Regions from separate parts of the Ruminococcus sp. CAG:57 genome, predicted to be linked through region 2. Evidence: predicted binding sites of a transcription regulator. Region 2 holds the regulator's gene; each other region holds the start of a gene.
The links. The regulator HrcA, encoded in region 2, represses chaperone genes, less so after heat shock. The targets are predictions, from matches to a motif close to TGTTAGCACTCNNNNNNNNNGAGTGCTAACA.
Positions count from the first base shown of each region.

Region 1: the regulator HrcA is predicted to act here: its motif matches at 2,953-2,983, upstream of groES (co-chaperone GroES).
Region 3: the regulator HrcA is predicted to act here: its motif matches at 1,448-1,478, upstream of htpG (molecular chaperone HtpG).

Region 1 is NZ_FR890793.1:184,312-189,207, reverse strand. It holds gene fic (protein adenylyltransferase Fic) at 1-6, shown strand, start outside; gene QVO88_RS12170 (HAMP domain-containing sensor histidine kinase) at 57-1,127, opposite strand; gene QVO88_RS12165 (response regulator transcription factor) at 1,132-1,809, opposite strand; gene QVO88_RS12160 (YdeI/OmpD-associated family protein) at 2,064-2,282, opposite strand; gene groES (co-chaperone GroES) at 3,075-3,347, shown strand; partial or broken gene groL (chaperonin GroEL) at 3,391-4,896, shown strand, end outside.
Region 2 is NZ_FR890735.1:17,130-22,025, reverse strand. It holds gene dnaK (molecular chaperone DnaK) at 1-428, opposite strand, end outside; gene grpE (nucleotide exchange factor GrpE) at 492-1,064, opposite strand; gene hrcA (heat-inducible transcriptional repressor HrcA) at 1,087-2,145, opposite strand; gene QVO88_RS06625 (hypothetical protein) at 2,367-3,104, opposite strand; gene QVO88_RS06620 (hypothetical protein) at 3,135-3,959, opposite strand; gene sfsA (DNA/RNA nuclease SfsA) at 4,182-4,868, shown strand.
Region 3 is NZ_FR890678.1:54,106-59,001, reverse strand. It holds gene proS (proline--tRNA ligase) at 1-177, shown strand, start outside; gene QVO88_RS00420 (CPBP family intramembrane glutamic endopeptidase) at 256-1,281, opposite strand; gene htpG (molecular chaperone HtpG) at 1,530-3,419, shown strand; gene QVO88_RS00410 (PRD domain-containing protein) at 3,753-4,589, shown strand; gene QVO88_RS00405 (PTS transporter subunit IIABC) at 4,698-4,896, shown strand, end outside.

The DNA.
Region 1 (4,896 bases), on a different contig from region 2:
AGATAAAAAAATCAAGGACGGATATTTCCTGCGAAATACCCGTCCTTTTTATGTGCCTATCCATTCTCAGGGAGCGTAACAATAAAATTTGTACCCTTTCCGTATTGTGATTCTACACGGATATTGCCGTTGCACAGCTCCACGATACGCTTAACAAGGGGCAAACCAAGTCCGTTTCCCTCTGAAGCGTGCGCCCTGTCCCCTTGATAAAAACGCTCAAAAATGTGTGATATGGTTTGCTGATCCATTCCGATGCCACGGTCAGTTATCTCAGCCGTTATCACATCACCCTCTTTGAAAAGCTTTACTCTGATAGAGCTTCCCTCCGGGGAGAATTTTATGGCGTTGCCTATTATGTTCACCCACACCTGCGAAAGCATTTCCGCATTGGTGGTGTATTGTATCTCCTGCATATCAATGTCAAAGCTTATGTCCTTAGCCGTCCATTGCTTTTCCAGAAGAAGTATGCAGTTTCTTATCTGCTCGTCAAGGGAAAAGCTTGTCTTGTCAGTGATGATCTGCTGATTTTCAAGCTTTGAAAGCATAAGAATGTTCGATGAAAGATTGGTCAAACGCCTTGATTCGCTGATGATAATGTCAATGTATTCCTGCTTTTTCTCTTCTGACAGATTTTCTTTTTTTAGCTGTTTCGCAAAGCCCTGGATAGAAACGATAGGCGTTTTGAACTCGTGAGAGAAGCTGTTGATAAAATTCTCCCTGAACATCTCGATGCCCCCAAGCTCCTGCGCCATTTTGTTGTAGCTTTCTATAAGCTCGTCTATCTCGCCGTTAAAGCCTGTTACCTCTAACCTTTGAGAGAAATCTCCCTTTTCTACCCTGTGCATTGCCTTTTTTACCTCACGCACAGGTCTTACTATCTTGCTTGCTACAGCGGCAGAAATGCAAGTGCCGATTATTACAGATACCACAAGTCCCACAATAAGGAAAACAAAAGGCATTTGCAAAGGGGATAGAAAATGCAGGCATCTTTTTATGCCTATCATTATAAATCCCGTAAGAAGCCCTGCCCATATCATTATCATAAATACCGCCGAAACTATGCTGGCGTTCATGGTGTAATTTCGCCTGCGCTCTGAGCGAAGAGCAGAGATAAGATGTTTTTTCATGAGCCTATCCTTTCAGCTTGACCGCCTTGTAGCCAAGCCCTCTCACTGTCATTATCTCAAAATCGTGGTTATTCTTCAAATGCTCTCTTATGCGGTTTATGTGTACGTCCACAGTGCGCTCGTCAGTGTCTGAGGTCATATCCCAAAGCTCGTCCATAAGCTGACGGCGGGTGAATATCTTGTCGGGATAGGAAAGAAGCTTGTAAAGAAGCATGAACTCTTTCGGTGGAAGCTCCCTTATGCCCTCAGGGGTCTTGATAGTCAGTGCGTCATAGTCGAGAGTGGTGTCGCCCACAGTTATCTTGTGGTCGCTCACTATCTGCGAACGTCGCAAAAGTGCCTGAATACGCAGAAGCATTTCCTCCTCGTCCACAGGCTTAACCATGTAATCGTCCGTACCTTTTATAAAGCCCTGCTTTTTGTCAAAAGCCGTTTCCTTAGCCGTCACCATTAATATAGGCGTCTGAAACCCAGCCCTGCGGATAGTTTCGCAAAGCTCCAAACCGTCCATACGAGGCATCATAACGTCCATTATAATAAGGTCAACGTGTTTTTCGTCCATTATTTCGAGAGCCTCTATACCGTCACGAGCCTCGATAGGTGTGTAGCCGTTGTCGCTAAGCACATCACAGGTCAGTTTGCGAGTGTTAGTATCGTCCTCCACCACAAGTATGTGAAACATTTTTACCCCTCCGTTCACTTTGCATTTTTTTATTATATCACCGTTTTATTAACGTGATATTAACGATGTCAAGACACATTTAGTTCAAAATTTCATGTTGATCCTGCACAATTTCAGGGGTATCCATAACAGCGTACAAAGCCTTACAATAATATTGTACAATATTTATAGATAAATTTCAACACATATTTATATAAAATTTATATCAATTAATCTTTGATTTATTGTGAAATTTGTCTACATTAACTTTTTGTTCAGAAAATACTTGTATCAGTGATCTGACCGTTTGACAAGCTGTTGACGAGACCACGCATTTCCTCTTTGGAGCGAATACAGTGTGCCGAGTCGATTATCTGCTGTCTTTGAAGCGGATCCAGCTTAGCAAAGTAAGCATATGCCGCAGGCACCTGAGCAAGAGCCATAGACAGCCCCAGCGGTAATTCCTGCCCGTGAGCAAAAGAGTTGTTTTTCATTTTTATCACCTCCGCATATATTATTTCCCGGGCAATAAAAAATTAAACCCTTACGATCTTATATGTGATACTGCATAATTTATCGCATCGTAATTTGTACAAACAAATGATTTATATTTTAATTTGACAACATTTCTGCAATTGTTGCATTTTTTATGCAACAAAAGTGGCGATTTTCGGGATAAGTATAAGGATATTATCCCAAATCGAATATCCTGCAAGGTAGCAGTGTATGAGGAAACATTTTGTCAACGTGAGTTAGGTGAACACGATGAGAGGTTCTGATCGCACAGAAAAGCACTTCCTGCACCTTGTTTGAAGCTTGAAAATAGAATATAAACGGCTGAAACACGAACCCCACGGCAACAAATCTGTAGGGGCGAACACCGTTCGCCCGTCGAAGGAACAAGCCCACAATTACAACACGGTTTGGCAACCGAAAAACTTGCCCATCGTCCCCTACAATTATGGATACTGTTGATACGCATACCTCCATTGAATACATTTATTCCTACCCGAAAATCTGATTTAAGATCTGCAATACTCCACAATGAATTGTACAATATGCTCTCAAAATCATTTTGCGACTTAATAGATATTGTGCAACCCTACAAAAATCACATAAATGACCTTAAATGACTTGAATTTTGCGAAAAAGGTGCTAAAATATAATTAGCACTCAGAAAGACTGAGTGCTAACAATCCGATCGTGAGAGTGCTGAAAACATAGGTACGACCACGAAGGATCCTAATTTAGCATATTAAAAGGTATCATAAAAGGAGGAACTTATCATGGCGATCAAACCATTGCAGGACAGAGTTGTAGTTAAGATGACAGAGGCTGAGGAAACCACAAAGAGCGGTATCATTCTCACAGGCTCAGCTAAGGAAAAGCCTGAGGTCGCAGAGGTAATAGCTGTAGGCCCTGGTAAAAAGGACGTTACTATGGGCGTTAATAAGGGTGACAAGGTGCTTATCTCTAAGTACAGCGGTACTAATGTTAAGCTGGACGGTGAAGAGTTCATTATCGTTAAAATGGACGACATTCTCGCAGTTGTTGACTAATTTCACTGCATTTTAAATAGTATATAAACGGAGGTAATTTACAATGGCTAAGGATATAATTTTTGGCGAAGACGCAAGAAAAGCTTTGCAGAGCGGTATCGACAAGCTCGCAAACACTGTTAAGATAACACTGGGACCTAAGGGCAGAAATGTAGTTCTTGATAAGAAGTACGGTGCTCCTCTTATCACAAACGACGGTGTTACTATAGCTAAGGAGATCGAGCTTGACGACCCATTCGAGAACATGGGCGCACAGCTTGTAAAGGAAGTCGCTACTAAGACTAACGACGCTGCCGGTGACGGTACAACAACAGCTACATTGCTTGCTCAGGCTCTTGTTAGAGAGGGTATGAAGAATATCGCAGCAGGTGCTAATCCAATGGTACTTAAGAAAGGTATGGATCAGGCTGTAGATACTGCTGTTGAAACTATCGTCGCTAACTCAAAGAAGATAGAAGGCTCTGATGAGATAGCTAGAGTAGGTGCTGTTTCTGCCGCTGATGAGAACATTGGTAAGCTTATCGCTGAGGCTATGGAAAAGGTAACTGCTGACGGCGTTATTACTCTTGAGGAGTCAAAGACTGCTGAAACTTACAGCGAAGTCGTTGAGGGTATGCAGTTCGACAGAGGATATATCGCACCTTATATGGTAACAGATACAGATAAAATGGAAGCTGTCCTTGATGACGCTTACATTCTTATCACAGACAAGAAGATCTCTAACATTCAGGAAATTCTTCCACTTCTCGAGCAGATCGTAAAGGCTGGCAAGAAGCTCCTTATCATTGCCGAGGACGTTGAGGGCGAGGCTCTTTCAACTCTTATCGTAAACAAGCTGAGAGGTACTTTCACTTGTGTAGCTGTAAAGGCTCCTGGCTTTGGCGACAGAAGAAAGGAAATGCTTCAGGATATTGCTATCCTCACAGGCGGTCAGGTAATTTCATCTGAACTTGGTCTTGAACTCAGCGAAACAACTATGGAGCAGCTGGGCAGAGCAAGACAGGTAGTCGTTCAGAAAGAGAACACTATCATTGTTGACGGCGCAGGCAACAGCGACGATATCAAGGCAAGAGTTGGTCAGATCAAGTCACAGATCGAGAACACAACTTCTGATTTCGACAGAGAAAAGCTTCAGGAAAGACTTGCTAAGCTTTCAGGCGGCGTAGCTGTTATCAAGGTCGGTGCTGCAACTGAGGTAGAAATGAAAGAGAAGAAGCTGAGAATTGAGGACGCTCTGGCAGCTACAAAGGCAGCTGTTGAAGAGGGTATCGTAGCAGGCGGCGGAACAGCTCTTATCAACGCTATGCCAGCAGTTAAGAAGCTCGTTGACAAGCTCAGCGGTGACGAAAAGACAGGCGCTCAGATCGTTTACAAGGCTCTTGAAGAACCAGTTAGACAGATCGCAGTGAACGCAGGTCTTGAGGGCAGCGTTATCATAGACAAGATAATCCGTTCAAGAAAGGTCGGCTACGGCTTCAACGCTTATACTTCCGAGTATGTTGACATGATACCTGCAGGTATCGTTGACCCTACTAAGGTTACACGTTCA
Region 2 (4,896 bases):
CTCTTAACTGTCAGACCTGCGATCTGACCTGCGTCCTTAGTAGCCTGTCTTTGTGCGTCTGTGAAGTAAGCAGGAACTGTGATAACAGCCTCTGTTACCTTTTCGCCCAGATAAGCCTCAGCGTCAGCCTTCAGCTTCTGAAGTATCATAGCTGAAATTTCCTGTGGAGTGTAATCCTTGCCGCCCATGTGAGCCTTGTAGTCAGAGCCCATATGTCTCTTGATAGAAATTACAGTGTTGTCATAGTTTGTAACAGCCTGTCTTTTTGCTACCTGACCGATAAGTCTGTCGCCGTTCTTTGAAACGCCAACTACTGACGGAGTTGTTCTTGCACCCTCGCTGTTAGGGATAACAACGGCTTCGCCGCCCTCCATAACTGCTACACAAGAGTTTGTTGTACCTAAATCTATACCGATGATTTTGCTCATAAGATCAAGTCCTTTCAAAATTTACTTAATTTATATCAAGACCTTAAGTCCCGATGTCTTTGTTTATGGGTTTGCTACTATTACCATTGCGTGTCTTATTACCTTGCCGCCTATGGTGTAGCCGTTTTGAAGCACCTGCGCCACAATATTTTCACCCAGGTCAGGGTCGTCAACTGTGCTGACCGCCGTTGCAACGTTCGGGTCAAATTCCTTGCCCGCAAGCTCCATGACCTCAACGTTGAGTTTTTTCAGAGCGTCGCTGAACTGATTGAAGATCATTTCAACACCCTGTTTATAAACTGCGTCCTGAGTTTCTGTGCCTAACGCTCTTTCAAAGTTATCAAACACCGGCAGGAAGCCGTTTATCACATTTCCCTTTGCTGTGTCTGTAAGCTCCAGTCTTTCCTTTGCGCTTCTTTTTCTGAAGTTATCATATTCAGCCATAAGTCTGAGATACTTGTCATTTGCTTCGGCAAGCTCTTTTTTCAGCTTTTCTGTTTCGCTCTCCTCCGCCTTTTTCTCTGTATCCTCAGTGGCATTTTCTGCGGTATCCGCCGCTTCTTTCACTTCTTCGCTTTCAGCAGAGGTGTTTTCCTCTTTTTCAAGCTCGGTGTCCTTTTCAGTTTCCTTACTCAATTTACGCCGCCTGCCTTTCTTTTTATTCGTTTTCGTCATCTTCTTTGTTTTGCTCTTGTGGCTTTTCGGATATCATTTCCGATATCTTTCCTGTGAAATACTCGAGATATGGGATAAACTTCGCATAGTCGAGCCTCATAGGACCTATAAGCCCCAGCGCACCTGCTGTTTTGCCGTCCTTTGAGAACGGAGCTGTTATAATAGAGGAGTTGTGGATAACAAACCCGTCACGCTCAGGGGAGAACATAACGTGAAGCCCTGAGAACGTTTCGTCAATAAATCCTTTAAGCTCCTTCTGATTATCGAGAAAGCTTATTATCTCATTTTGGTTGAAGTCCTTGCAGGTGAGAAGATTACTCTGACCTTTGATAGACACGCTGCTCATTTCCTTTGTCATCTTCATTATCTCGGAAACAAGCGGTGAAAGGGTCATCATGTACGTTCCCATTGCTTCTGTGAGCTTTTCAAGATAAGCGTCCGAAAGACTGTCGATAGGCACGCCGTTGAGATTTTCCTTTACGAAGTTATCAAAAAACTCAAGCTGATCCTGACTGAGGTCGAACTCCAATCGGCAAACCTTATTCTTAATAGAGCCGTTGGACGTTATCATCAAAATAACGTACATTCTCTTTCCTGTAGGTATTACCTCTACCTTTGAGATAAGCGAGAACTTTGGCGTTGCGTTTGCGACCACCGCCGCACATTTCGTAAGATCCGCCAATGCCATTGAAGCCTTGTTCACAAGGTCTTCCTCTGTGACATATTCCTGCGGTATCATTGAATCCAGCATCTTCTTTTCATTTGCTGTAAGCTGGTTTTGTTCCATGAGCTGGTCAACATAAAGCCTGTAGCCTTTATATGTTGGTATTCTGCCTGCGGAGGTGTGTGGCTGTTCGAGATAGCCTTGCTTCTCAAGCTCTGCCATTTCATTTCTTATGGTCGCTGAGGACGCTTTGACGTGAGCCATTATCGCCTTTGAGCCTACAGGCTCGCCAGTTACGATATATTCATTGACTACCGCTGAAAGTATTTTCAGCTTGCGGTCGTCCATTTGCTCACCACCCGTTCTTCTTGTTAGCACTTATTGTATTTAAGTGTTAGCACTCTTTCTTCTCGAGTGCTAAGTATAGTTTATACCCTTTTGACGATTTTGTCAAGGGGTTTAAGACTATTTTTCTCACAAATTTTAAAAATATTTGAATTTCTTTTCCGTCATATTGCACAACACTTTGCTGAAAATGCAAAAAAGCGGGCAGACCGCAGTGGTCTGTCCGCCCGATGTTGGAAAAAGATCAGATAAAATTATTCTTTTGTATAAGCAGAAAGATCAGGAACAGTAAGCAGGCTGTCGTCTGCTTCGCCTATGGAATCTACAGTGAAGTAAACTGCGCTTGATTCGTCAGCACCCTCTGGGAGCAGAACTACCTGCTTAAGGTCATATGTAGCGCCGTCAAAGCCGTAAACTATCTGACCCTCACCGCCTGAAACACTGCTGTCGAGGTTATAATACTCGTGAACAACGTTTGTTGTTGTGTCAATATATGCGTGGTCAAAATCGAGTGTCGCACCGAAAAGTATGTCGGCTGACTTCCACTGATTTCCGTCGTCGTCCTCGATACTGTAGGTGGTCGTGCCTTCTGAAACGTTGTAAAGCTTTCCGTCGCCAGGGCAAACTGTGTATGACTTCATGCCCTGAACTGTGAGTGCCTGATAAGCCTTGCCGTCCTTTATGCAGATAGTATACTTTGTGCCGTTGTTTGTCATCTGACCTGTAAGGTTAGCAAGATAGTTGCCCTCATACTTGTCTTTCATCTGCTCGAAAGCTCTGAAATCGCCGTCAACGTCATAATCTGTTGTGCCAACATTTGTGACAGCACTTTCGTCTGCAGTGCTTTCAGCAGGAGCGGCAGACTCTGCGGCAGCCGTTGTTGTAGTAGTTGTTTCAGCCTTTGAAGAGCTTGCAGTATCGCTCCCAGTGCAGCCTGCCATTGCTGTACACATTGCCAAAGCTGCAATAATAGTTACCATTTTCTTGTTCATAATATTTTGCCTCCGAAAAAATGACAAGAATTACTCGGCTGACTCAGCGCCTGACTCAACATCGAGTTCAGCGTCATAAGGGATATCTTCAGTGTCCTTATCGAAAGACTGCTCTGTCCAACTGTCAAAATCGTCAGGGAGCTTGACTTCAACGTTTTCAGTTGTGAATGAGTTTACTGTAACAGTAGTCGTTGAGCCGTCAGAGATAGTTTCTATCTTAACAATATCCTTTGTGTCAGCATTGAAGTAATACTTGAATGTTGTTGTGAAAGAATAATCGTCAGAATCGCTTGTGTCGAGAGTTACGCCTGATTCAAGCTCGATATCAGGATCTTCTGTGCTTTCAAAAGTTTCGCAGATAAGACCGTCGTCAGTTGTTTCAGAGCTTATGAACTTGTAGCTGTCGTTAATGCCGTAGCCTATCTCACTCTTGAAGTCGTCGATAGATTCTTCCATATCAACAGTGTAATACGTTTTTGACTCGCTGTCAAGTGTGTACATAACTCCGTCGATATTATAGATGTCCATATCCACGCCCATAAAGTTCATTTTCATGTGCATATTGCCGCCTGCTATCTCAACAACAGCTGATGAATTGTCATATTCGCTTGCCACTGTCATGTCGATAGCAAGGCTCTCGCCCTGTATCTTCTTTGTATACTGCGCTGTGAGAGTATCCTCGAGATCTGTGGCTGTGCCTGCTTCTGAAGCAGTTGACTCGTCAGCGGCTGCGCTTGTTTCTGCCTTTGATGTGCTGTCTGCTTTTGATGAGCTTGAAGAACTGCTGTCAGAACAGCCTGCCATTACTGCGCATGACATTATAAGTGAAACGAGAAGTGCAGTTATTTTTTTCATTATAAATACCTCTTTCTAAAATTTTAATAAATTATTATTGTTATATAACCTATACTCAAAACTATAACATATTTCAAAAATAGCGTCAATAGATTTTGTGAAATATTTTTCCCTTTTCGTATCGAACCACAAATCAACAAAGCTAAGAAAGCATGATTTAGGTATTTATAATCAAACATATTTGTGGTATAATGTGAATAGTAAGAATAAAAGGAGCGAATTATGAGATACGATAATATACATAAAGGCAAATTTCTATCAAGACCGAACAGGTTTATCGCCAACGTTGAGATAGACGGCAAAGCCGAGGTCTGCCATGTGAAAAATACGGGCAGATGCAAAGAGCTTTTGATTGAGGGGTGTACTGTTTGGCTTGAACATTCAGACAGCGAATCGAGAAAGACTGCTTTTGACCTTGTTGCAGTGGAAAAAGGTGACAGGCTCATAAACATGGACAGCCAAGCCCCGAATAAGGCGGTAGGGGAGTGGCTGAGAGAAAAAATGCCTTTTGGCGAGGGTTTCTCGGTCTATCCCGAAAAGAAATACGGCAATTCACGCTTTGATTTTTACTTAGAGTCGCAGGATAGGAAGATCTTCATGGAAGTCAAGGGCTGTACGCTGGAGAAAGACGGCGTTGTGCTTTTCCCTGACGCTCCTACCCTCCGTGGAGTGAAGCATATAGAGGAGCTTTCTCACTGTCTTGATGAGGGGTATGAGTCTTATATAATGATACTCGTTCAGATGAGCGATGTGAAATATTTCACTCCAAATTATGACACTCACCCTGAGTTCGGAGAGGCTTTGGAGAAAGCTTCACGAAAGGGCGTGAAGATACTATGCTATGACTGCAACGTGACTCATGACTCTATGACAGTGGGCAAGCCTGTTAAGGTGAAGCTGGGCAGGTAATATGACGGCTCGTCCTGCATATACATTA
Region 3 (4,896 bases), on a different contig from region 2:
GGCGACGGCTTTGTTAAGGCAATGTGGTGCGGCGATGAAGCTTGCGAGGATAAGGTAAAGGAACTCACAGGAGTAGGTTCAAGATGTATCCCGTTCGAGCAGGAAGAGATAGCAGATACCTGCGTATGCTGTGGAAAGCCTGCGAAACATATGGTGCTTTGGGGCAAGGCTTATTAATAGGCTTTTTGGATAAAAAAATATCGGGTGGCTGTCAATTTGTTATTGGCAGTCACCCGTTTTTTTTGTTTGTGATTTTTAGCTGTTTGCTTGGACAAGACTCTTTATTATCGGTATGATAAGGCAGAGCATATATACTATAGTGGCAGGGTTTGTAAAGACATATCTGCGACATTCTTTCGGTGTAAGCACGTTTTCGCTGTCATCAATGATAAGCTTTTTAAGGCTTGTGAAAAGAACCATAAAGCCTACCAGACCTATGACTATCTCAGCAACGCTCATGAAGGTTTCATAGTGTTCAAGCCCTATTGCATCAGATATGGACGAGAAGTTTGCAAGCAGATTGTTTAGACAGTGTATTATAACTGTTGGCAGTATCGAGCCGCACTTTGCGGCGATAATAGCGTAAACAAGTCCTGTGCCGAATGCCGAAGCCGCCTGAGGGATATTTCCGTGCATAAGTCCGAATGCAAGTGCCGAGAAAAGCACCGCCGCACCCCTTCCGTATGGGCTTAGAGCCGTGAGGATCGCTCCACGGTAGATAAATTCCTCCACGATAGGGGCTATTATCACAACGTATGAGAACTGCACTATTACTGCAAGGGCAGAGGGCTGATGAATGGAAAAATCGCTTGTGGGAACTGTCACTCCGTTTTGACCAAGTATACCCGTGAGGATAGATATGAGCTGTGACAGCAGAATGTTTATCACAAAGCAGGCTGAAAACCATTTTAACCCTTTTACTGCCGTGTCTTTTTTCGGCTTTATGAAGCTTGATTCTCGTTTTCGGAAAAGTATAGCAAAAACTATCCCAAAAACAAGCACGCTCATAAGAGTGATAAACAAATTTGCCGTCATGGAAAAAGTAGTTGAGCTTATAAAAGCGGTCTGCTTTTTCAGATAGCTGAGAACTGCCGAGTAGCTAAGAGTGAATTTTCCTGAGTGGTAAGTGTATGCAACGTAAAAGAATAACACTGCGAATATCCTGTTCAGCAGGTTGTATAAAATGAGCAGAAGTGAAATTTTCACGCAATCTATAGTAAGAAGTTTCTTTTCCTGCTGTTTTTCAGGGGTCAGCAGAGAAACAGACTTTTTGGTAGTCAAATAATATTCCTCCCTTGTTCGGTCTTATCTATATATTATAACACACAACATGGTGCTTTTGCAAATGGTATTTTGTCAGGTATGTGATAAAATGTTATGGATTTGTAAATAAATAAGAGAAATTTTGTGATAACTATTGCATTTTATCAACCTTGTTGTATAATATAATTAGCACTCAAATAGATAGAGTGCTAATTATATTGCTAACAATACTGAAAAGTAAAAAAATAAGGAAAGGTCGAGGTTTTATGCAGACAAAAGAATTTAAGGCAGAATCCAAAAGACTGCTTGATATGATGATCAATTCGATCTACACTCATAAGGAGATTTTTCTCAGAGAGATAATCTCAAATGCAAGCGACGCTATTGATAAGCTGTATTTCAAGTCCCTGACAGACACTTCTGTGGGAATAAAAAAGAGCGACTTCGCTATCAATATCGCTATCGACAAGGAAAACAGAACGCTTACAGTTTCTGATAACGGCATCGGTATGACCGAGGAGGATCTTGAAAACAACCTTGGTACTATCGCAAACTCAGGCTCGTTCGCTTTCAAGAAAGACAATGACCTTGGGGATGATGTTGATATCATCGGTCAGTTCGGTGTAGGCTTCTATTCTACTTTTATGGTAGCAAAGGAAGTTACCGTTGTAACAAAGGCTTTTGGCAGCGATCAGGCTTACAAGTGGACATCTGACGGTGTTGAGGGCTACACAATAGAAGAGTGTGACAAGCCTGACGGCGTCGGCACAACTATCACACTTAAACTCAAGGACGATACTGATGACGAGAAGTATTCAACATATCTTGATCAGTATCAGATACAGTCACTTGTAAAGAAATATTCTGACTACATCAGATTCCCTATCAGAATGGAAGTCGAGCATACTCATTATAATGAGGAGGGTAAAGAGCCTGAGGTACACAAGGCTATCGAAACCCTTAACAGCATGACCCCTATCTGGAAGAAGAACAAGAGCGAGCTAAAGGACGAGGATTACAACAACTTCTATATGGAGAAGTTCGGCGACTATGAGCCACCTGTTGCACATATCCATTCAAAGAACGAGGGCGTTGCCACATATGACGCACTGCTTTATATACCTGCCCGTGCGCCTTTTGACTATTACTCAAAGGACTATGAAAAGGGACTCCAGCTTTATTCAAGCGGTGTAATGATAATGGAAAAGTGTGCAGACCTGCTTCCTGACTGGTTCAGCTTTGTAAAGGGTGTTGTTGACTCTGAGGATCTCTCACTGAACATCTCCCGTGAGCTTTTACAGCAGGACAGACAGCTCAAGATAATCGCAAAGAACCTTGAAAAGTCCATAAAGAACGAGCTTGCAAAGCTTCTGAAAAACGATCGTGAGAAGTATGAGAAGTTCTACAGCGTATTCGGGCTTCAGTTCAAGTTTGGCATTTATCAGTCATACGGCGCTGCAAACGAAACTCTGAAAGATCTCCTTATGTTCCCGTCCTCATTTGACGGCAAGAACGTTACACTCAAAGAGTATGTTTCAAGAATGAAAGAAGATCAGAAAGAGATCTACTATGCCTGCGGCGAAACAAAGGAAAGGATCGAAATGCTCCCTCAGCTTGAAAAGATCAAGGATAAGGGCTATGAAGTTCTTTACTTTACACAGGACGTTGACGAGTTCGCTATCAAGGTGATGATAAACTATGACGGCAAGCCTTTCAAGTCCATAAGCGACGCTGATCTCGACCTTGACACAGAGGAAGAAAAGGAAGAGGCTAAAAAGCTTGACGAAGAGAACAAGGATATGTTCACTTTCATGCAGGAAGCTATCGCTGACAAGGTAAAGACAGTTCGTCTTTCAAAGAAGCTTAAAACTCACCCTGTTTGTCTTTCATCAGACGGCAGCATAACTATCGAAATGGAGAAGGTCCTCAACGCTATGCCTCAGAATGACGGCAATAAGGTAAAGGCTGAAAAGGCACTGGAGATAAATCCAAATCACCCTATCTTTGAGAAGCTGAAAGACCTCTATGCTAACGATAAGGACAAGCTGAAAGACTATACAAAGCTTCTTTACGATCAAGCTTTGCTTATCGAGGGTATGTCTATCGACAACCCTGTTGAGTTTGCAAACCTTGTTTGCGAGCTTATGACAAAGTAATAAAGCTATACAGATACTCTCTTAACATACCGAAAGCCGTGGGGACAGCAGTGTTTCCACGGCTTTTTGTGCTTTTCAGGCTGATAATTGTAGGTTTTATACAAAACAAAATGAGTTTATTTGTTAAAAAAACAGATTCAGAAAACAAATTTTATGTATGCTGTTGACAAATAAATGCAGGTGTGTTAATATAATTATAGTGAAATTGATACATAACATCTTTTATTGGAGTGTTACCTTTCATTTATAGACTGGGCATGACCAACTTTGTACGAACATATTGTGTGAGTTCGTATTAAGGTTGGTTTTTTTATTTTATAGGGGGGATTTTTAATGAAAATAATCAAGGTGATAAATAATAACACCGTAAGCGTCATAGACGATAAAGGAAAAGAGCAGATAATCTCAGGCAAGGGAATAGGCTTTGGAAAAAAATACGGCGACGAGCCTGATAAGGATAAGATTCAGAAAATGTATCTTGTCACAGACTCAGAGCTTAGAAAAAGACTTATCGAGTGCCTGACCGAGATACCATATGAGCATATAAAGCTTACGGCAGATCTTGTGGACTATATTTCTTCACATATCGACGGACAGCTAAACGAGTCGCTCATAATAACACTTTCAGACCACATCTCATTTGCCATTGAAAGAAAAAAGCAGGGACTTGAATTTGATAATCCTCTTATGGACGCCATAAGCGACTGCTTCCCGAAGGAGCTTGCTCTTGGAAGATATTGCGTGGCGGAGATATATCAGCGTTTGGGCGTTGAGCTAAGGGGTGATGAAGCGGGCTTTATCGCAATGCACATCATAAACGCAAGGCTCGGCACAAAAATGGAACAGATACAGGATATCACTAAAATGGTGAACAGCTGTGCTGAGATAGCGGACGCTTGTCTGGCAGGGAAGATAAACAAGAACTCGGTGGCATATGAAAGATTTCTTGTGCATTTAAAATATCTTGCGAAAAGACTCTTCAAATCTCAGGAGCTTCCTAATGTTCTCAGCAGGGACGAGGAGTTCGCTGATATCATAAAAAAGAAATTCAAAAAGCAGTATAAATGCGCAAAGCATATGCAGGATCATATTTTGAAGAATTATGCTAAAACTATATCGGAAGATGAAATGATAACTCTTTCGATTCATCTGAAGAAAATAAGCGGATAGGCATTGTTGCCACAGCTTATATATAATGTATTCGCTGCGGTATTATCATTAACGGTACCATAATGATAATTCGCCTGAGATATAATTTTTTTGGAGGATATTATTATTATGAAGGATAAAATTTTCAGCGTATTGCAGCGTGTGGGACGCTCTTTCATGCTCCCTATCGCACTGCTGCCGGTGGCGGGTCTGCTTCTTGGAATAGGCAGTTCTTTCACCAACGCCACAACTATCGAAACCTATCATCTTGGCAAATTCATCTATGAGGGCGGTGTGCTTTACACTATACTTGACATAATGAGCAAAA